Regions from separate parts of the Clostridium fungisolvens genome, predicted to be linked through region 4. Evidence: riboswitches for the same ligand, from Rfam matches in the RefSeq annotation. Region 4 holds a riboswitch; each other region holds the start of a gene.

Evidence for each region. Region 4 has a riboswitch for cyclic di-GMP ahead of bsdtw1_RS22670 (DNRLRE domain-containing protein). Riboswitches for the same ligand answer to the same signal wherever they lie in the genome.
Region 1: another riboswitch for cyclic di-GMP. It lies ahead of bsdtw1_RS02920 (family 2 glycosyl transferase); the one in region 4 lies ahead of bsdtw1_RS22670 (DNRLRE domain-containing protein).
Region 2: another riboswitch for cyclic di-GMP. It lies ahead of bsdtw1_RS23150 (ketoacyl-ACP synthase III); the one in region 4 lies ahead of bsdtw1_RS22670 (DNRLRE domain-containing protein).
Region 3: another riboswitch for cyclic di-GMP. It lies ahead of bsdtw1_RS21370 (OmpL47-type beta-barrel domain-containing protein); the one in region 4 lies ahead of bsdtw1_RS22670 (DNRLRE domain-containing protein).

Annotation. Positions count from the first base shown of each region.
Region 1 covers NZ_BLZR01000001.1:765,497-771,148, reverse strand. The annotation lists gene bsdtw1_RS02925 (HEAT repeat domain-containing protein) at 1-222, opposite strand, end outside; gene bsdtw1_RS02920 (family 2 glycosyl transferase) at 282-2,435, opposite strand; cyclic di-GMP riboswitch class II at 2,487-2,568, opposite strand; gene bsdtw1_RS02915 (L,D-transpeptidase) at 2,798-3,181, shown strand; gene bsdtw1_RS02910 (MATE family efflux transporter) at 3,287-4,609, opposite strand; gene bsdtw1_RS02905 (RpiB/LacA/LacB family sugar-phosphate isomerase) at 4,984-5,622, opposite strand.
Region 2 covers NZ_BLZR01000003.1:2,927-8,578, forward strand. The annotation lists gene bsdtw1_RS23145 (methyl-accepting chemotaxis protein) at 1-1,050, opposite strand, end outside; gene bsdtw1_RS23150 (ketoacyl-ACP synthase III) at 1,078-2,082, opposite strand; cyclic di-GMP riboswitch class I at 2,177-2,260, opposite strand; gene fusA (elongation factor G) at 3,105-5,201, shown strand; gene bsdtw1_RS23160 (hypothetical protein) at 5,378-5,614, shown strand.
Region 3 covers NZ_BLZR01000001.1:4,822,762-4,828,413, reverse strand. The annotation lists gene bsdtw1_RS21370 (OmpL47-type beta-barrel domain-containing protein) at 1-3,634, opposite strand, end outside; cyclic di-GMP riboswitch class I at 3,720-3,810, opposite strand; gene bsdtw1_RS21365 (DUF6054 family protein) at 4,118-4,444, shown strand; gene bsdtw1_RS21360 (carbonic anhydrase) at 4,501-5,271, opposite strand; gene bsdtw1_RS21355 (CDP-alcohol phosphatidyltransferase family protein) at 5,486-5,652, shown strand, end outside.
Region 4 covers NZ_BLZR01000002.1:60,884-66,535, reverse strand. The annotation lists gene bsdtw1_RS22680 (DMT family transporter) at 1-94, shown strand, start outside; gene bsdtw1_RS22675 (ABC-F family ATP-binding cassette domain-containing protein) at 610-2,517, shown strand; cyclic di-GMP riboswitch class I at 2,834-2,921, shown strand; gene bsdtw1_RS22670 (DNRLRE domain-containing protein) at 3,013-5,652, shown strand, end outside.

The DNA of each region.
Region 1 (5,652 bases), on a different contig from region 4:
ATCCTTACTTAATACTTTAATCTGTTCCAAGTTATTATAATTTAGTCCTTCGGCTGTTATTCCACTGACGATAGAATCAATAAGTGGTATTATTTCTTGTGCATGTTTATTTAATTTTTTATTTTTATATAATTCTATAACTTTTTCATAAAATATATAGAAATACAGTAATACTATTATTATTGAAAAAAATCCTATTGATATATATACATATTGATCCATAATAACCTCCCTCAAATTTTAATGTAAATGTAATAATGATTTAAAGCTTGAAACTGATTCTAATATCCTATAGATTTAAATGCATCTTTTATAATGTTATATGAAAGTTTAAGCCTTTCGTGATAAGTGGGTGTTTCCCATTCCTTCCAGCTATATAATTTCATTTCACTATTATCAACTACCTTATTGTCCCTAATTAAAATTCCACCTTCATATAATCCATCTATTTTTAACGGAGCTATATCTTTTTTCTCATAAAAATTATCCATGATCATTTTTGAAGAAGGATCCATAACATTTAATAACTGCCAAGGTATCCTAATCTCTATCTTATCTTTGTTTACAGAAAAATCCGTTAAAGAGTTGAAATCCTTATTCTTTGGATTACCGTCTCCTTTAACAAGTTTTCCTGTTTCATACTTTTCTAAGGGAATTGATTTGTTGTCCTGTGGAAGATACAGCTGCCTATTTAAACAAAGGTACATAGGATTAAAGATTCCTGTATCTTTCTTCTCATAAGTTGAATTCTTATCTATCATAGAAGTACCATCTTTCTTAAGTGCCTTGTACGCGTACATATAATAGAAAGAATCATAATAAGCATCCACAACTATCCTAGATCCTGCTTTTTTATCTAAAGCTATTATCATATCTGTAGGTCTTTTTAGTTCTATGTTTAAGTCTTTATATTTTAAGTTACCTGACTTTGGGGTTATATCAATTGGAATAAGTAACTTATCCTCATCAAAATTAAAATTTTTAACGTCTGCCATAATATATAGATATTTTTCATCACTTTTAGTATATATCTTCATATTATCATCGCTTATTATAGGCTTATCCTTCTTCCAATCTGATACATCACCATCAACATAACATATACTTTCCTTATTTCCAGGGTCAAAAGCTAATATCCCAAATTCCTGCTCATTTGTCTGTGTATTGGACCAGTAAGCTCTTCTATCAGCTATATCAAGATCCATATTGTTCCATGTTCTTTTAAACCATTCGTCTTGCCAGGTGAATATAAGTCCTCCAGCATATCCTTCATCATATATATCCTTAAGCATAGCTACATCCATTTCCCCTTGACTCTTTTCATCTAAGTTCCCTTGATTGTACCCCATATAAACACTTCTATGCGCCATTCCCCTTGCTGCAGGAACACCAAATTCGGCAACTAATACAGGAACTGTATGTTCTTTAATTAAGTCTTTTAAATATGCCTTATAAGTATCTACTTTACCATTTTCATCTTTAAAGCTTGAATATTCATGTTGATAATTCATAGAATCTGGATAATACGGATATATATGATAAGCTGCAAAAAGCCCTGATTTAAAAGTGTCTTTCTTCTTTATATGTTCCGTATTAACCTCAGCCATATCTTCAGTCTCCAATGGTTCATTTGGATGCTTTAACACATCTGTTGTAACCCAATTAGTGAAACTCACAGGCCTTTGCATTTTATATTTTTCAGTCTCATATTGTATTGCATAATCTCCTGACTCACCTAAGAAAATTTCAAAAGGAGAAGCTTTTTCAGTATATAAGAACTTACCATTATAATCGCTTATATTCTTATTAATAGCATTAGTGTTATTTACAAGCTCAGGGTCCCACTCAATTCCTAGTATCCATCCCATAACATAAGGGGATACCTCCTTTGTATAATTACCACTAGCATACCCACTTTTAGCCGATAGTTTTGCATTTCCATGAATTATATCTACAAGCGTCTTTATATCTTCTTTGAATCCATTCTTAATCTTTGGGTTATGTGTATTTTTAAATTTTTTTAGATCATCTTCATTTGCCCAAACCCCTTGAAAAATATATAATGGTTTTATTGCAGTCCTATTATATTCATATAAAGCATCATAGAACTCTGGTTTAAGAATTGTATATACTCTTATAGTATCTGCATTCATGGCTGAAATCTCCTTAAACCATCTCATATACTCATCCTTAGTTATTGCTAGTTCCCCTGGATAAGCGCCTGGTTTAGCAGCTCCTATATTTACTCCTTTAATAAAAGATTTCTCCCATTTCCCATACTTGTATATATAAAAAGACTTACTATCAACCTTTGCTATATAAGAAACTCCATTCTCCTTATATATAGATACTTGATTCCTAACTAAAAACAAGTACTTATATCCTAAAAAAAGTAGCAAGATCGTAATGATTGAAAATATTATAAACTTCTTCAATTTTATCCCCCTCAAAATTTCCAAAAAACTCAAAATGCAACCGACCTACTATTATAAGTTGGCCGGTTGCACTACTCGCTCACCATATACAAAGTGCCCAATTAAGTATATAGATCAAAGCCTCCACTATTAAAATATAAATTCTAGCAGTACTCCATTCATTGATAGATGTACTTAATCAATAATAACTATTAACTAATACATATATATACATAATATCATAAATTATTCCTACTTTCCTATATTTTTTAATTAATTTTATATAGATGAACTACTTCGTAATCCATCTATAACTTATATTCACTCAATTTTACTAATCATAATAATATATTCTATATTAATTATTATTTTTTAGGAGTTTTATGTTTGATTATCCATTCTCTGATGACTATTTTCAATATTACAGGGCAATTTATAGCATCACAATTAATACGGAAGCCCATACACTAACTTTATTTAAGTCTGGTAACTTTTTCAAATCCTATACAGTTGCAGTTGGAAAATCTTCTACCCCTACTCCAAAGGGAACTTTTAAGATAATAAATAAAGCTATAAATCCAGGTGGTCCTTTTGGTGTAAGGTGGCTAGGACTGGATGCACCTAATGGTGATTACGGCATCCACGGAACTAATAATCCTGCCTCCATAGGCAAAAATGTGTCAAATGGTTGTATTCGTATGTATAACAAAGATGTACTGGAGTTATCAAGCTTAGTACCTTTAGGTACGGTTGTAAAGATCGTTTAAAAATAGTATATTAATACAACCTTGAAAAAAGTCTAAATTATATTGATTTTCGTTTTACCAATATAATTTAGACTTTTTTAGTTTTATATCTATATACGATTCAAATTAGCTTTTCTTTATATTCTTTATAAAGAAAGGCACCTCATAACTTAGCATTACAATCCATCCAAGACCACAACTTAATGCTATACCTGCAACTCCAAATCTTGGAGCAAAAATGTAAGAGAAAATTACTCTTCCAATCATTTGTACAAAGGTTGACATTAATGTTATCTTCAAATCACCCATTCCCCTAAAGTACCCTTGTATTCCATTTGTCCAACTAGGTAGTAAATAGAAAAATGCCATCATTTCAAGATACATTACTCCCATATTTACAACAGCATCATCGCTGCCATTGATAAAGAGCTTCATTATGCTCCTTGATCCTAAAAAAATCACTGCACATATTATGAACCAGTAAATAGTTTCTAACTTTAGTCCTGTCCATAAGCCTGGCTTAATACGATCATTTTTCTTAGCCCCTCTATTCTGAGCCAAAAAAGTAGTCATTGCTTGAGCTATACTTTGTTCTGGCATAAAAGCAAAATCATCTACTCTATTAACTGCATTAAAGGCTGCAATAGCTTGTACGCCTAATGGGTTCACTGCACCTTGAACCAATACTTTTCCTACATATAGACACGTTTGCTGCATTGCAGTAACCCAACTATAATTTATTGTACTTCTAAGTAAAGCTTTATCTAGTATAATTTCTTCTCTTGAAAAACGTAAAAGTGGAACTTTTAAATATATATACACAATACAAAAAACACTAGAAAACATTTCAGCTGTAACTGTAGCTATAGCTGCTCCTTCTACTCCCATATGAAAAAACTTTAGAAATATTATATCCATTACCACATTTAAAATAGATGAAATCATTAGAAATTTAAGTGGTGTTTTTGAATCTCCAATACTTCTTAAGGTTGCTGCAAAAACATTGTATAAAAAGGTGAAAATCAGTCCAAAGAAGATTATTCTTAAATAAATAGTAGCATCTGGAATAAGTTCTTCAGGAGTTCTTATTAATCGCAAGATTGGTTTAGTAAATGCCACACAAAAAATAATTATACATGAAGTGAAGATAAACCCACCAATCATTGTAGTTGAAACTTCCCTCTTAAGCTTCTTAATGTTTCCAGATCCAAAATATTCGCTCATTAAAACAGATGCTCCCATGCAAATACCAATTATTAAAAACATAACTATATTCATAATAGGATTGGCAGTTCCCACTGCAGCTAGTGCTTTAGTTCCTACGAATCTACCTACAAAGATAGAGTCTGCTGCATTGTAAGTAAGTTGAAATAAATTTCCAAGAATCAATGGTATTGAAAAGCTAATCAAATGCCTAGGTATATTGCCTTTTGTCATATCTGTAGTCAAGATTTGTCACCGTCCGATCACGTTATAATTTTTCTATAATTATTTATAGATAACCCATTCATCTCGCTCTAATCAGTGAATATTAAAAGTTTTAAAACCAAATGAAGTAGCCATTGTTCACGTGAACAATGCTGCACTTACTATTCTATACTATTTTTTTAATAAGTGAAAGCATCTAGAAAAAAATCGCTAAGTGATCTCTTAGCGATTTTTTATATTTTTTATATTTTTTTATTTGAATATATATTTACTTGCTTAAAGTTATGTTAGTATAGATAAACTACTTCGTAATAAAATTTATTATTTTTAAATTCTCTCACCAAAACCCGTGAGAGTTTTAAAAATAGATTTCGGATCGAAGTGGTTCATCTTTACTAAGCTAATATCTCTCTTATATATGAGGCTATTTCTTCATTCTTGCAATTTTCAAAAAAGTATTCCTTGAATCTTTCTCCACTGATTGCTCCCTTTAATAACTCTTGGTCTATTCCCTTTAGTATTGTTACGATGTCTTTATAAGTAACTTTCTTAACTTCGTCTAATATTTTCTTATTTCTCTGTTCAGGTATAGCACGATCTCTTGGATATCCTTGTCCACTTTCACCTTCGAAAAGTCTTTCAAAAACATATTGAAGGTTCAACTCTGCTCCCCATCCAAAACCTTTCGCGAATGGCATAGATATTGCATTTCCATCATTTATTTGAGCAAACATATATGCATCTGAAGGATCTACTACATAACCACATATAACTCCTGGGAATGAATTACATGCAAGCATAGCACCTGCACCTGTACCACAACCAGTTATTACATAATCTACTGCACTAGAATTAAGCAATATAGCTGCTAATATACCATTTTGAACATAAGTAAGAGAATTCTTATCTTCCGTTCTATACATTCCATAATTAAATACTTGATGTCCCATAGGTTCTACAACCTTCTTTAGAGCAGTATATACTATTTCATTTTTTGAGGCCTGACTATTTTCATTAATTAATGCTATCTTCATGTTATAAATTCCTCCAATTCAAATTTAAAT
Region 2 (5,652 bases), on a different contig from region 4:
ATTTAAGGCAAGAAGATTTGTTTGCTCTGATATATCACTTATTATCCCTATAATACTATCTATTTCAGCTGATTTTTCTTCAAGAACTTTAGAAGCTTCGAAAGTATTTTTTATTCTTATGCTTATATGGTTTATTATATTTAGAGCCTCTCTTAGAGATTTGTTATTCTCATTAGATAATGAAATAATTTCATTAGAAAATGCTTTAGTACTATCAACCTTACTAGAAACATTCTTATTTATGTCAAGTAAGTTAGATAATATGGTTTCATTCTTTTGAGAGTTATTTAACATGTGGTTTGCATCATTATTAATATCGTTACTTAAAGAGGCTATATATTGAAGAGATTTTGCTTCTTGATCAACAGCTGTTGATAAGGTAGTACTTGAATTTAATAGCATCTCTGAGAACTCACTTATTTGAGAGAATAAATTAAAGATATGTTCATTTTTTTCTTTTATATCTTTTTCATTATTACTTATATCTTTAAGTAATAATGAAGAGAAATATGTAAAAATATATATAGCAAAAGAAGTAAGGGTTATCACAATTATTCTAATAATTATTTCTCTTAAAAAAACTTGGTTTTCAGGCAGTAAATTTGAATTACTAAAGAATATATACACTTGTGATAGTACGCTAGCTCCCACTGAAATAAGAGTTAGCTTGTGATCAAATAAAAGTGCACTTAATAGTATGAAGTAGAATACTACTATCCATAATTCCTTAGATGGAACCATCCAAGCCAAATAAATATAGTTTACATAACATATAATCACTAAGCTAGCTTTTAAAAAAGTTAACCCTCTCTTCCATGATTGGGCATCCTTCATAGCCCATTTGTATCCTAATCTAAAAAGTATAACCTCAAATAAGGTTAGAGCCATTAAAATATATAATGAGCTCCAACTTATTTCAGGATATAAATTCATTGCCTTCATACCTATAAATAATGTTCCTGCCATTAATGCACTAACAGAATATATTATTAATACAAATTTTAATGTTTTTTTCTGAAAGTCAATTATACTACTTGATAAGGCTTCCATTCTTATCCCCCTGTTTCTAAAAATTAATTACCATTTATAGATTAGAGAAGACATAGTGTAACCAGCTGCAACAGAACAAAATATTAGAATATCCCCTGACTTAAAACCTTCAATAGATAATTTATCATCTAGTGCCATGATTGGGCTTGCACAACCAGTATAGCCATATCTATCACCGATAAATATAGCCTTAGATTTATCTACACCCAGTTTTTCAATAGTTTGATACAGATCATATTTAGAGAATTGTGATATAAAATAATGAGAAACTTGCTTTGGAGTAAGCTTATAATCTCTTAGTAAGGAGCTTATAAGTTTAGTCCATTCATCAGAAAGAAAACTAAAATCGAAAGGATCCCATTTTAATCTTCGATCATAATTTGAAGTTTTTTCATCAGTTATTTTTGACAAACCACAATTAGGAAATCTTATATTTTCATTATAACTATCATCAGTGAATACCCTAGAACCTAAAAATCCTCTTTCTTCCTCCTCTTCTACAATTTCAAGTATAATAGCTGCAGCTCCATCTGATATACCTTGATAAACAACTAAATCATCTTCTCTAGAAAATGGTAACATGTTCATTGAACCTAATACAAGAATTCTTTTATATTTATCGTCTAATTTTAAAAATCTTGAAGCAATGTCGATTGCTGTAAGCATACCTATACAATCATTATTTATATCAAAAACATTTGTAGCATTTTCTGCCTTTAGTTCATTTTTTATAATTAGCGCACAACATGGTGTAAGAAATTCAGGAGTATCTGATGCTGATATTATTGCATCAATATCTAATGGGGTAAGATTACTTCTTTCTAAAGCCACTTTTGCAGCTTCCACCGCCATTGTAATGCTTGTTTCGTCTGGAGAAGCTATAGTTCTTCTGTCTCTTCCCATTTTCTCCATAAGTCCTATTGCATGATTTTCCGTTCCAAATCTTTTATAGTGTTCTATATAGTAATCGTTATATAGTGTCTTTTCAGGATGATAACTTCCTACTCCTTTTATTATTACGTTTTTTACCATAATATCTCCTCCGTATAATTAAAATTTTTAATTTAAAATAATATTAAAAATAAAAATGGACAAATTAAAACTTGTCCATTTTTAATCTAACAAACTTAGTAGCCTGGCAATCATAAATCAAATTCTTAGATCCATAGCTTTGCGTCCCAACCTTTCGATAGGTTTGCCTTTATTAAGTAAAAATAGATAACATTATTAATATAAGGATTTGGGTAAAATTACTAATTACGACTATTTTACCAAAGATTACACAAAATGTACATAAATACACAAAAAATTAACATTTAATTCAATGCATGTTATTTTTAAATAAAAAATTTTAAATATAAGGTATAATTTATAGATTTATTCCAATAATTAGTTATATAGAAAATGTTTTCAGAATTTTTTGAAAATAAGAAGGATAATAATTTAAGGAAGAGAATATTATTTATTATAATAATATAAAAAAGGTATGAATACATTTATTAGTAACTAATTCTATTTTATTCTTTATGAATTTATAACTAAATTATATATGAGGATAATTATCCGAATACACTAAGACATAATATAAGTTAAAGAATAAAAAAGAAGAATATGCCGCCTGTAAGATTCTTCACATACGCTTAAGAAAAGGCAGATGCGCAAAAAAATTTACTAAAGAAGATCGCTTTAGCGAATTTTTTACAAGCGATATAAAGGTTGAATACTTTATAGGATTATCCCGTCATATGATACACAACATCTATAAAATTAAATCTATCAATTTAACTTTCAACACATTAATATTAAATCGTTTATATTTACCATTAATACATTCTGTTCAAAAAGAAAATATTTTTAGCTTTGAAAATCTTTAGCTAGTTGATATGAGTTTTTTTAGTTTCGGTAAGATATTAAAAGATAAGTACAGTATCTTGCAAAATAAATCTCAAAAAGATATCAATCAACTACTGCTTTATATACAGCTAAAGTCTAAATTTTAATGGAAGGTAGGTGAATATCTTAACTTTATAGATTATGAAGTTAAGATAAAATGTATGAAAGACTATAAAACTGATAATCTAAGAAATGTAGGTATAATTGGACATAGTTCATCAGGGAAAACAGCCCTAGCAGAAGCTTTATTATATTATACTAAAACCATTGATAGATTAGGAAAGATAGAAGAAGGCACAACTACAAGTGACTATGATGTTGAAGAAAAAAAGAGGGGAATCTCTTTATCTGCTTCTGTTATTCCATTTGAATGGAATGATAAAAAGATAAACCTTGTAGATATTCCTGGTTATTTTGACTTTGTAGGTGAAGAAATACAAGGGATTAGAGCTATAGATGTTTCCATGATTGTAGTTTGTGGTGCCGCCGGAATACAGGTTGGTACGGAAAAGGCATGGGAATATTGCAATAAGATGAAGTTACCTAGAGCATTTTTTATAAACAAGTTAGATAGAGAAAACTCAGATTATGATAAAGTATTAGCTGATCTAAAGAGTAAATTTGGTATAACAGTAGTTCCAATACAATATCCAATTGGAAAAGAAAGCGAATTTACAGGTGTAATAGATGTAATAAAAAGAAAAGTTAAGGTTCATGATAGAAAGAATAATAAAGTTGAATTAAAAGAAGTTCCAGAGGAATATTTAGATAAAGTTCAAGAGTGTAAGCAGATGATTATGGAAGCTGTAGCTGAGACTGATGAAGAGCTTCTAGATAAATATTTTAGTGAGGGAGAATTAACCGATGAAGAGATATATAGAGGGTTAATTAACGGGTGCTGTACTGGAGAGATAGCTCCAGTTATGTGTGGTAGCTCACTAGAAGTAATTGGTATGGGAGCGCTTATTGAAGATATAGTTGGTTGTTTCCCTTCTCCAGATAAGATGGTGAGAAGTGGATATAAAAAGTTAAACGATAACAATAATCCTGTTAAGATAGATGATGAAAAGCCTTTTTCAGCTTTCGTCTTTAAAACTGTAGCTGACCCTTTTGTAGGAAAGTTGTCTATATTTAGAGTGCTGACAGGAAAGGCTGTGGCTGATTCTATAGTATATAATTCCTCTAAGGAAAGAAATGAGAAGATGGGGAATTTATATTTCTTAAGAGGAAAAAATCAGATGCCAACAAAAGAAGTTACTGCTGGGGATATAGGTGCTGTAGCTAAGCTTCAGTATACTGCAACTGGTGATACAATTTGTGATAGCAATAATAAGGTGATATATGAGCCGATGGAATTTCCAGATCCAGTTATATCTATGGCTGTACTTCCTAAGAGTAAGGGTGATGAGGATAAGATATCATCGGCACTTACAAAGTTATTAGAGGAAGATCCTACGTTTAGGGTATCTAGAGATGTAGAAAATGCAGAAACTATAATTTCAGGGGTTGGAGAGACGCATCTTGATGTTATTGCATCTAAATTAAAAAATAAGTTTGGCGCAGAGGTTATTCTTCAAAATCCAAAGGTGCCATATAGAGAAACTATAAAAGGCATTGCTGATGTACAAGGCAAGCATAAAAAACAATCTGGCGGACACGGTCAATACGGCGATGTAAAGATTAAATTTGAACCTAGAAATGATGGCTATGATGAACTTCAATTTGTAGATCAAGTAGTAGGAGGAGTTGTTCCGAGAAATTATATACCAGCTGTAGAAAAAGGGCTTAAAGATTGTATACTGCATGGAGTTTTGGCTGGATATCCAGTTATAAGATTAAGGGCAACCTTACATGATGGTTCTTATCACCCAGTGGATTCTTCAGAAATGGCATTTAAGATTGCAGCATCTTTAGCTTACAAAAAGGGTGTTGAGATGGCAAAGCCAATCTTGCTTGAACCAATAATGCATTTAGAAGTTATGGTTCCAAGTGATTATATGGGTGATGTTATAGGAGATATAAACAAAAAGAGAGGAAGAGTACTCGGTATGGAGCCTGTAGATGGAATGGAAAAAGTTACAGCTGAAGTTCCTATGGCAGAACTTTTCAAGTACGCTACTGATCTTAGATCAATATCTCAAGCTAGAGGAAGTTTTAGATGTAATTTTGAAAGATATGAAGAGGTACCAGCTCTAGAAGCAGATAAAATAATAGAGAATTCTAAAAAGTTAAGAGAACTACGAAGTGAAGCTTTATAATATTAAAAAAATATAAAACTTAATACATGTTAAAAAAAGATTGAGTTAATATTAAGTATTTACTCAGTCTTTTTTACTGCATTAAGTATACTAAAATAAAAATTAATCAAACAAAGGAATATTAATCATATTTTTATCTATACTAATAGTAAAAACTTATATCTAGGGGGTTGCAAATGTCAGATTATAGAATGGATATTAGAGGAAGCATCGGACTTAGCGATTATAGCAATATTTATGATTATATTGGTGTAGTAGATAATAAAGATAACTTTACGATAACAGTAGATAATTGTGGAAATGAGAGCATACAAGTTATATGTAAGATGTTGTCAGATAGTGATTTTTACATAAAAGATCAGGGGTATGACAATCATGGCAGATACTATATTAATGCTTATAAGAATAAATAAGTTTAATTTTATGAATTTAATAGAAAATAATATTTTCA
Region 3 (5,652 bases), on a different contig from region 4:
CCAATACCTGTGATTGATTTGTCCAATTACTTGAAGCATCAATATTAGTAATAGGTGCTTCAGTATCAACTATAAGTTTCGCTAAAACAGTATTAGATGGAGATGATTCACCAAATGAATTACTGTATGATGTAACATAGTATAGATGGTTTGCATATGGAAGATTAGTTAGTGTATAAGATAAATTATTTATATTTTTTGCTACTAATACTGCATTACCATCTATAATTTCATATATGTTATATCCATTAGCATAAGTGACAAAGTTCCAAGATATTAGAGCACTTGATTGATCTAAAACCTTTAAAGTGGCAACTGGTGACTGCATATCAGGATAAACAATAGTTTCTGTTAATGCTGTAGAAAGTTGTGATTCACCAAATCTTGTACTATATGCCGTGATTTGATAACTATGTGTACCTTCTGATAAATTGAACACTTTATAACTTAAAGCAGTTCCTTTGTATAATAGTTGTTTATTGCCATCAGTAGTTTCATATATTCTATATTCATTTGCCCAGCTTACTGACTGCCAAGAAAAAGTTATATTATTAATGTTTGATATAGTTCCAACTAAACTTGGAGGCTGTACTACAGGCCAGATTAATGAAAGATTTATTGGACTTGCTACTGGTGATTCTCCAAAACGGCTGCTATAAGAATTAACTTCATAGCTATAATCACCTTCAGGCATATTCGTAAATGTAGCACTAGTAGTGGTAACTGTTTGTTTTAATACTCTTTGTCCGTTTACAATTTGATATACTCTATAAGCTGTTGCATAAGAAGATGCATTCCACTTTAAAGTGATATCATTCCCGTTAACGATTGTATTAGTTAAGTTAGCAGGTGCTTGCATTACTGGGAAGACTAAAGTGAAGCTAGTTTGACTACCATCTTGTGATTCACCGAAACGAGTGCTGTATGAGTGAATCTCGAAATTATAGTCACCTTCAGGCATGTTAGTAAATGTAATGCTAGTACCAGTAACTGTTTGTTTTAAAGTTTTTTGTCCATTTATAATCTGATAGATTCTATAGTTTGTTGTATATAATGTACTTCCCCATTTTAAAGTTATGTCGTTACCATTTACAATAGTGTAAGTGAAGTTACTTGGAGCCTGCATTACTGGGAAAACTAAAGTGAAGTTAGTTTGGCTACTATCTTGAGATTCACCAAAACGTGTACTATAAGAATGAATCTCAAAGTTATAGTCACCTTCAGGCATATTAGTAAATGTAACGCTTGTACCAGTAACTGTTTGTTTTAATACCCTTTGACCATTAATTAGTTGATAGATGTTATACCCAGTTGAGTAGGTTACTGAATTCCATTTTAAAGTTATATCATTTCCATTTGCAATGCTATAAGTAAGGTTTCCAGGTGCAAGCATTGTAGGGAAAGTTAGTGAAAATGATACATTGCTTCCTTCTAGTGATTCACCAAAACGTGTACTTACTGAATTAACTACATAAGTATGATCACCTTCTGGTACATTAGTTAATGTTGCTGTTGTAGCTGATACTGTAGTCTTTAACACTAATTGACCATCAATTAATTCATAAACCTTGTAGTTATTAGCATATGTTACTGCCGACCACGTCAATACTACGTCATTTCCATTCTGTATCTTATAAGTTAAGTTACCTGGAGCGGCCATTGTTGGTAAAACTAAAGTAAAGGCAGTTTCTGCTCCTACCGGAGATTCACCTAAAATTGTAGATACAGAATTTATGAGGTAATCATAATTACCACCAGCCATGTTGGTAAAACTAGCACTAGTAGTAGTTACAGTTTTTTGCAAAACTGCTTGTCCGTCAATTACTTGATATATTTTGTAGCTTGTTGCATATGGTGAAGCGGTCCATTTTAAAGTTATATCATTTCCATTTGTAATACTATATGTTAAGTTAGTTGGAGCCTGCATTGTTTGTCCATTCAGTGTAACAATTATAGTACTTCCATCTGAAGACTCTCCAAAACGGGTTGAATAAGAATGAATTTCAAAGCTATAATCACCTGAAGTCATATTTGTATAAGAAACAGTAGTACTTGTAACTGTACTTTTTAATACTTTCTGGCCATTAACTATTTGATATACCTTATAACTCGTAGCATAAGGAGATGCTGTCCAATTCAAGGTGAAATCCGTAGCACTTTTAATAGTTTGAACTACGTCTGTTGGCGGTGTCATCACCGGAAGTGTCAGTGTAAATGAAAGACTGCTTCCTTCAGTTGACTCGCTGAATCTATCACTATAGGAGTGGACTTCGTAAGTATAATCTCCACCATTCATATTAGTATAAGTTATACTAGTTCCAGTTAATGTGCTTTTTAAAACTTTTTGGCCATTAACTATTTGGTACACTCTATAATTGGTTGCATATGGAACTGAGGCCCACTTTAAAGTTATATCATTACCATTTGCTATAGAATATGTTAAGGAACTTGGAGCTTCCATTGATGGCAAAGTTAAATTAAAGCTTATTTGGCTTCCATCCTGTGATTCTCCAAAACGAGTTGAATAAGAATGAACTTCATAAATATAGTCATTTCCAGGCATATTAGAGTAGGTAACAGTTGTTCCTGTTAACGTACTTTTTAAAACCTTTACTCCATCAATTATTTGATAAACTGTATAATTAGTTGCATATGGAACAGCTGCCCATTTTAAGGTAATATCATTACCATTTGCAATACTATAAGTTAAGCTGCCTGGTGTCTGCATTACTGGAAGTATCAGAGTAAATGTCAGTTGAGATCCATCTTGAGATTCACCAAATCTGTCGCTATAAGAGTGAACTTCATACGTATAGTCACCAGCAGTCATATTAGTATATGAAATACTAGTACCAGTAGTGGTACTTTTTAAAGTTTTTTGTCCATCAATAATTTGATAAACCTTATAGCCTGTAGCGTAACTAACAGCGTTCCACTTCAGAGATATATCATTTCCGTTTAATATTGAATAAGCAAAATTACCTGGGGCTGTCATAGTTGGTAAAACCATATTTACATTAGTTGAGGCTGATATTGAAGATTCACCATAAAGTGGATTTACTGCTGAAACTGCATAAGTATAGCTTCCAGCAGGTGCATTAGTTATAGTATAAGTCGGTGTGCTTGATGTAGAAACTAATGTCTTTTGGCTATCAGCACCAATCTGATAAATGTTATAAGTTTTAGCATATTGAGAGCTTGTCCAAGTTAAAACTATATCATTACCATTTTGAATTTTACTGGTTAATGCAGTTGGAGCTGTCATATTTGGATAAGTAACATTAAAAGTAACAGGGGCACAAGGTCCTGACTCTCCATCTGTACTTAATGTTGATACAACATAACTATAATCTCCTTCAGGAATGTTATTAAAAGAATAAGAGGTTGATGTTGTTGTACCAACTAACTTAAGTTGACCATCAGTTATTCCATAAACATTATAACCAGTAGCTCCATAAACAGAGCTCCAAGAGAGTTTCGCATCACTTGGGGTAGTAAGTTGGACTGACAGGTTGCTTGGCGGTAACACATTGTTATTTGTTAATGCATAGACTTTTTCCACTGGTGGTGCCAGTTGGAAGAATAGTAGCAGTGATGCTAAAAATAGAAAACTGCTGCATAAAAGTTTTTTCATTTTGACCCTACCTTTCTTTGTGAAAAAGGGAAATAGGGAAAAGACAGACCTTAAGTAGGTCTATAGAATTGAAATTAGTATTCCCTGTGGTAACCGGCTGCCATCCACAAGATAAAATGTGGTACAGGCCCTTGGCTTTGCGTCTCATGGTTTCCCATGGTTTGCCTTTTTCACTTTTTAATTTTTTTAGATATATAGTTAGAAAACCACTAAAAATATAACTATATAAATTTAACTTTAAAGTAATATAATATAGCATATATACTAATAAGTTTACTCTTTTATATCTAATATGATAATTTTACTATATAGAGCGTAAATAAACAATACAGAAGGGTATTGTTAAAACCTGGTTTAATAAGGCATATTGATATTGATGTGTAAAATTATGTGTTAGTGACAAGTGATTATTATAGAGTACATATATTAGTACTATTTATATAAGGTAATAGATATATTGTTTTTAATAAAGGAGGGAGATTTATGAGTAAATATAATTTTAAGGTTAATATTACCCCAAATAAAGCATTTTCGTTAGTAAAGAATAGCCAAAGTGCAGATTTAGTACACGAAGAGTTCTTTGAGTTAGAAAATGGAGTGTGTACAGGAACATTAGTTTATGAAAAATACTACATGAGAACTAGCAATAGGGCTGCACTAGTTGTAATAATAGATAATATTAAAGGATACACAGATGTAAGAGCTATAGCTACAGGCAGCTCAGAAGGCTGGCTTTTTAAGTTTGATTGGGGCGCTGCGGATAATTTTGCAGCCAGTATTGAGAAAATATTAAAGGAGTATATTATATAATTAAAATTTTTAGCAGCCTTTATTAATTAAAAGGCTGCACTTTTTTGTCAAAAATGCTACTGTATATCAAAGGTTACTTTACCTGTATCCATATGATACTTGGCTCCAATTACATTTATCTTCCTTTCGGCAGTTAACTTTTGAATAACTAAGCTTTTATTAATCAAATTCATAGAATTTTTTATATTTTCATCAATTGTTAGATTATAAATTTCATCTGCATTTTGACTATTATTTTTAGTTTTATTATAAGATGGTTTTATTTGATCTATTATAGCTGTAATATTTTCAGATGTTGTACCACCTTCAATTGCAGCTTTTACTGCACCACATTTTTCATGACCTAAAACAATTATTAATGGGGCACCTAGATGTTCGGCTCCATATTCTATGCTTCCTAATGCAATAGGATCAATTACATTTCCAGCATTTCTAACAACAAATAAATCACCTAGTCCTTGATCAAACACTAATTCAGGTGGAACTCTAGAGTCTGAGCAACTTAACACAACTGCAAAAGGCTTCTGACCATCTGTAGATAGTTTCTTACGTCTAGCATCGCTTATATCATGTGTTAGTACTTTATTATCAACATATCTTTTATTGCCTTCTATCAAAAGTTGTTTTGCCCGATCTATACTAACATTGTCTGGTCTTATGTACATTTGAGAATCAGCAGTTTTATTCTCAAACGTTGTTCTGCTTGAAATTTTATTAATTGATAAAATGCTACTATTTCCAGTACTTGCACATCCTATTAATAAAAAAGTTGCTATAAGAATATTAGCAGTTATTAATGTAAAGATGTTAGATGATTTCTTAAGCATTTATGAACCTCCTAATTATAATTTTAGATTTAATGTAGATAGGTTATATTTTTGCTTATAACTAGGTCTTTTATCCGCTGTAAGATACAGTACAAAAAAAGTATAGTTTTTACATAATTCTCAGCTAATTCTCAGCTAGTTTTAAGGTTTTGTTAATTTAACTAGTTTATATTTAAGATAGATAAGGAATTAAGAGAGTTTAGGGGAGATGGATATGGATAGAGTTTTAAGAAGTATACCTAATGGTATGACTATAGCAAGAATAATTATGACAATTTTATTTGATTTTCTTATTTTTAAGCAATTTCTATATGGACAAGATTATAACTCGACATTAATAAGTTTATTTATAATGATATGTGTTTCGGATTTCTTTGATGG
Region 4 (5,652 bases):
TAAGTTTATTGGAGCTTTATTTATAATTTTAGGAGTAATATATAACTTTAATGTGGATAAGAATGTAGCTAGTAGTAAAGAGGTAGAGGCATAGTTTTGTTAGCTATTGAAGTAAGTATTTATAATCATAGGCGAACTTTAACAGGTTCGCCTTTTATTTTTATTAAACCTAAACAGTACAAAGTATATTCCACGAGTCAACATCAGTTATTTTCTTATAGATTCCAATACAACTATGTAAATAGATAACTATACAACTATTTATATATTTAAATATTTAAATATTTATTTAATCATATAATTATAAAATTATATGAATATATAGTATTTATGCGCCTTGCAAGGTAATTCCATTTGAAAAGCAGATACACATAAGATATAATCAGAGATAGTGTGAACTGCTTGACGTATTATAGATAAACAGAGAGTACTTCTTAATAATTTTGCATTAAAAATTTGATGAGAAGCTTCTAAAGAGTTCCTATGTCGAAACTTAATTTATACTTGTTCGAAAATAGCGAGTTCTGGGGATTTTCGGGCATGTATAAATTGATAGTTGAGCTAGGAACTCTATATAATAAGATCATTCACAAAGAAAGGAATTAATAGATGAATCTTTTAACCATAGAGAACGTATCAAAAAGTTATAGTGAAAAGAAACTTTTTAATAATATAAGCTTTGGAATAAATGAAGGAGATAAGATTGGTATCATTGGTGTAAATGGTACTGGTAAAACTACTTTCTTAAAGGTAGTATCGGGAGTAGAAGTTCCTGATGAAGGAAAGGTAGTGAAGGGCAACTCCGTAAGAGTAGAATACCTTTCTCAAAGTCCAGATTTTAATCCAGAGTCAACAGTATTAGAGCAAGTATTTAGAGGAGATACTCCTTTAATGAAACTTATAAGACAATACGAGAAAGCAATGGAAAGTCATACTGCCACTGGCGAAGAGATAATGAAGCTTACAAGTCAGATGGATAGCATGAACGCTTGGAGTATAGAGAGTGATGCAAAGGCTATCTTAAATAAACTTGGGGTTTCAGATTTTAATGCAAAGGTAGGCAATCTTTCTGGAGGACAAAGAAAGAGAATAGCCTTAGCTGCTGTTCTTATAAGTCCTTGTGATCTATTGATATTAGATGAGCCTACAAACCATCTAGACAACGATACTATAGATTGGCTTGAGCAATACCTTAATAAAAGAAAAGGTGCACTGCTTATGATAACTCATGATAGATATTTCCTAGACAGAGTTGTCAATGAGATAATAGAACTTGATAAGGGTAACCTTTATACCTATAAAGGAAACTATAGTGATTTTCTAGAGAAAAAAGTAGAACGTGAAGAGATGGAACTTGCTAGCGAAAAGAAGAGACAAAATCTTTTAAGAAAAGAACTGGCTTGGATAAGAAGAGGGGCTAAGGCTAGAAGTACAAAGCAGAAGGCCAGAATAGATAGATTTGAAGAACTAAGTGAGCAAAAGATAGATATAGATAATTCTAAGGTTGAGATATCCGTAGCAAGTACTCGTCTTGGAAAGAAAGTAATAGAAGTAAATAACATAAGTAAGTCTTTTGGTGATAGAAAGCTTATTGATGACTTTAGTTATATATTACTTAGAGATGATAGAGTAGGAATAATAGGACCTAACGGAATGGGTAAATCCACTTTAATAAATATAATAAGTGGAAAGATTAAGCCAGATAGCGGAGATGTTGAAGTTGGTGAAACAGTTAAGATAGGTGCATTCTCTCAAGAAACTTATCATATGGATGATTCTTTAAGAGTTATAGATTATATAAGAGAAGGTGCAGAATTTATATCCAATGAAGAAGGATATAAGTTAAGTGCATCACAAATGCTTGAAAGATTTAAGTTCCCACCAGCAGATCAATGGACTCCAATATCAAAACTGTCAGGTGGAGAAAAGAGAAGACTATATCTACTTAGAGTTTTAATGGAAGCACCAAATGTTCTTATATTAGATGAGCCTACCAATGACCTCGATATAGAGACCCTTACAATATTAGAAGACTACTTAGATGAATTCCCTGGTGCAGTTATATCAGTATCCCATGATAGATACTTCTTAGATAGAATGGCAACTAAGATATTCTCCTTTGAAGGCAATGGGAAGGTAGATCAGTACACAGGTAACTACACTGACTATAAAGAAGATAATAGACAAAAAGATATCAACAGTTCAGAAGAAAAGAATAAGAAAACTGTTGATAAAAAAGCAGAAGCTGTGGATAGTAATCAAGGTAAGAAAAAAGAAAGAGCATTAAAGTTCTCATTTAAAGAGCAAAGAGAGTATGACGAAATAGATGAGATTATAGCAGGAATAGAAGAAAAGATAAGCGAACTAGAAGCTAAGATAAATGCAGCTAGCACAAACTATTCTCTTCTTCAAGAACTTATAGCAGAAAAGGAAGAAACAGAAAAGCTTCTAGAAGAGAAGATGGACAGATGGGTTTATCTAAATGATCTTGCTGAGAAGATAAATGAAGGTAAATAATATATAAAGACTAGCAATAATGTGGTTTTACATACACATTGTTGCTAGTCTTTTAATTTGGCATATGATGCTAAAAATAATGGACTAACAAGATGTCAATGGAGTCACAGTGAATCATAAAGTTTCATATGAAAATATAACAAAACTGATTACATATAAAAGAAGATATCTACACTATTAGTAAACTAACTATTAATAAATTATTAATAAATACGATTATTAAATTATGGATTAAATGTAAATTAGTAATTGTATGGGAAAAGTATTACAATTGTTAAAGCATTATTCCATAAGTGGATGTATATTATTAAAAAACCATAGATAAAGGCAAATTTATTGAAAGATAAAGACGCAAAGCTACGGGCCTAAGGTATTTTAAATACTAAGGTAGCCGGGTTACCTAAGTGGTATATTTCATTTATATATTCTATGAAATCTATTCACATGTCTAAAATTCAATATGCTCATATCTATGGACTTATTAGGGGGTGTAGGATGAAAAGAAACATTCTAATAAGGGCCATATGTATCTTTTTGATTTTCTCTAATTTACTTTTTTCTTCAAATGATGTACTCGTATATGCCGCTGAAAACTTAGCAAAGCAGCCGCAAAAGGGAGAGTATTACGGTAAGGACATCAACAAAGAAGCTGAAAAAGTAAGTTCTGTAAGTCAGACTGACAACAAGTCTACGAAGGCTCTTAGGAAACCAAGTGTAACTAAATCAAAGAAAGAAGAAACTTATACTAAGGATAAGGAAGTAGTAAGCAAAAGAACAGCTAATAGTAAGACTTATAAGCTGGATAAAAAAACAGAAGTACAACAAATCTTCTTTGATAAGGTCAACTTTAAAGATGAGAAGGGAAACTACCAAGAAGTAGATAATACTCTAAACCTAAATAGTAGTGGCGGATATTATGAAAATAAAGCCAATGACTATAAGGTAAACCTTCCAACTGAAATTACTAAGGACAAAGGTATAGCAATACAAAAAGGGAAAGTCTCTATCAACTTGTTTCCTATGGAAGGAGATTTTTCTAGAAGTGCAGCTGCAGAAAACTCAGTTTTATATAATGATGTTTTCGATGGTGTAGATTATCAATATACTGCAAATTCAGATAGTGTTAAGGAAGACATTATACTTAATCGCTATGTTGACAAATCTACCTTTAAATATGCAGTTAGCACCAAGGGATTAACGCTTAAAGAAGAATTTAATTCAATAAGAGGATATGAAGCAGGTAAACAACAACCTACGGTTATACTAAGTGCTCCTGTTATGACTGATGCTTCTGGAAAAACAAATAATAACTTAACTATAAAGCTAGAAAAGAAACTGTTTGGTAAAGATATTATTACTGTGACAGTAGATGAAAACTGGCTTAAGGCACCAGAGAGAGCTTATCCAGTAAAAATTGATCCTGATACTGGTTTTGTTAATTCAGAGATCAATGTAACCTGTGCTGAAGAAAATGCACCTAATACCAACACGTTGAATAACGGTTATAGCTATGTTGGAACGGATGATGGTGTGAAATCAGGGAATAATTCAAGTATAACAAATGGATTCCAGAAAACTAGGACTTATCTTAAGTTTGATGTTAATGCTAAGGTTCCTAAAGAAGCTACAATTACATCAGCAACTCTTGAGATGTTTCAATCTACTTCCTTTGGAAATAATGACAGAGAAGTTGGTTTGTATAGTGTTGATGATAGCTATGATATAACTAGATTAACTTGGAATAACCAACCGAAGAATAAAACATATTATTCTTCTGCAATGGTAACGCCTAATGCGCATGCTGTTGATTTTGATATTAAGCAAATAGTAAGTGATTGGGTAAATGGGAAAGCAAACAACGGAATACTTTTGCAATATCTAAATGAAACTCAACAATGTGAAGCTTTTTCAACAGATAAAAATGAATATACAACTCAGAGACCATCGATTAAGATATTCTATGAATTTGTAGATGGTGTAGATACTAACATGCCTTTTGGCGCACCAAATATAAACTTAAGACCAATTACTGAACACGATAGTGAAGGAAGTCTTAAAGTTGATGGAATCTCTATAGATGGATTAGTAAAGCCAACCTCTACAGTAAACTACGAGTTAGATGTTGAAAATCCAGATTTTAAAGGAAGTGCAGAGGCTAGCTATATCTACAAATATCCTGATGGTGCTATGTACTCCAGTCTTTTCCCTAAAGCTTATGTGTATAAGGGAAAGGATAGTAACTGGCAGGCAGATAAAATACTGACACCAAAGCTTAATCAGCTTTATAGGATTAAAGCTACTGCAACCTTAGATGGACAAACTAGTGACACAGGCTATAGTGATTATTTTCAGATTTATCAAGTTCAAGCTAAGGACACTATACCTTACATAGCAAGCTTTTATGGTGTTCCTAATTCTGTGATAATGAGTGATAACAAAGTTGGAGATACACTGCTTGTGGAAGGAAACACTCTTTTCATAAGAAATCCTAAGAAAAATGCAGGTAAGCCATATACACCTCCATCTTTAACGGATGCGAGAAAAAAAGAGATAGATAGTGCACTTATGGGAAGAAAGAAGCATTGTATTTATGGTTTCGAGCCAATAAACTTGCTTACTGGTAACTTCTTATATGAAGCTGATGATGCTAGTGCAACTGATTTTAATGGAGATTTCTCCATAAAAAGAACCTATAATGCAATGGAAGAAACCCATGACGGATATTTTGGAGTGAAGTGGGACTTTAACTTTAACAAGTCTTTATCAGCACTAGCAGATGGAACTATAATATTCAGTCAAGGTGACGGAAGCACTATTTACTATAGAAAAGGCAGTGATGGAAGCTATAGTGGACCTGTAGGAGAAAACCTAAAGCTTTCTTTAGTAAATGATGATAGTAGAAAAAATATAGGATATCAAATAACTGATGGCATAACCACATACCTATTTAACAAGATGGGGCTTTTAGATTCTCAAATTGATGAAAAAGGCAATACTACAAAGTTAGCATATAATGAAGACTACAAGCTAACCAGCATAACTTCACCTTCTGGAAAGATTTTTGGAATAACTTTAAGTGATGAAGGTAGGATAAGTGCAATAACACTGCCAAATCAAAGTGTTTTAAAGTATAGC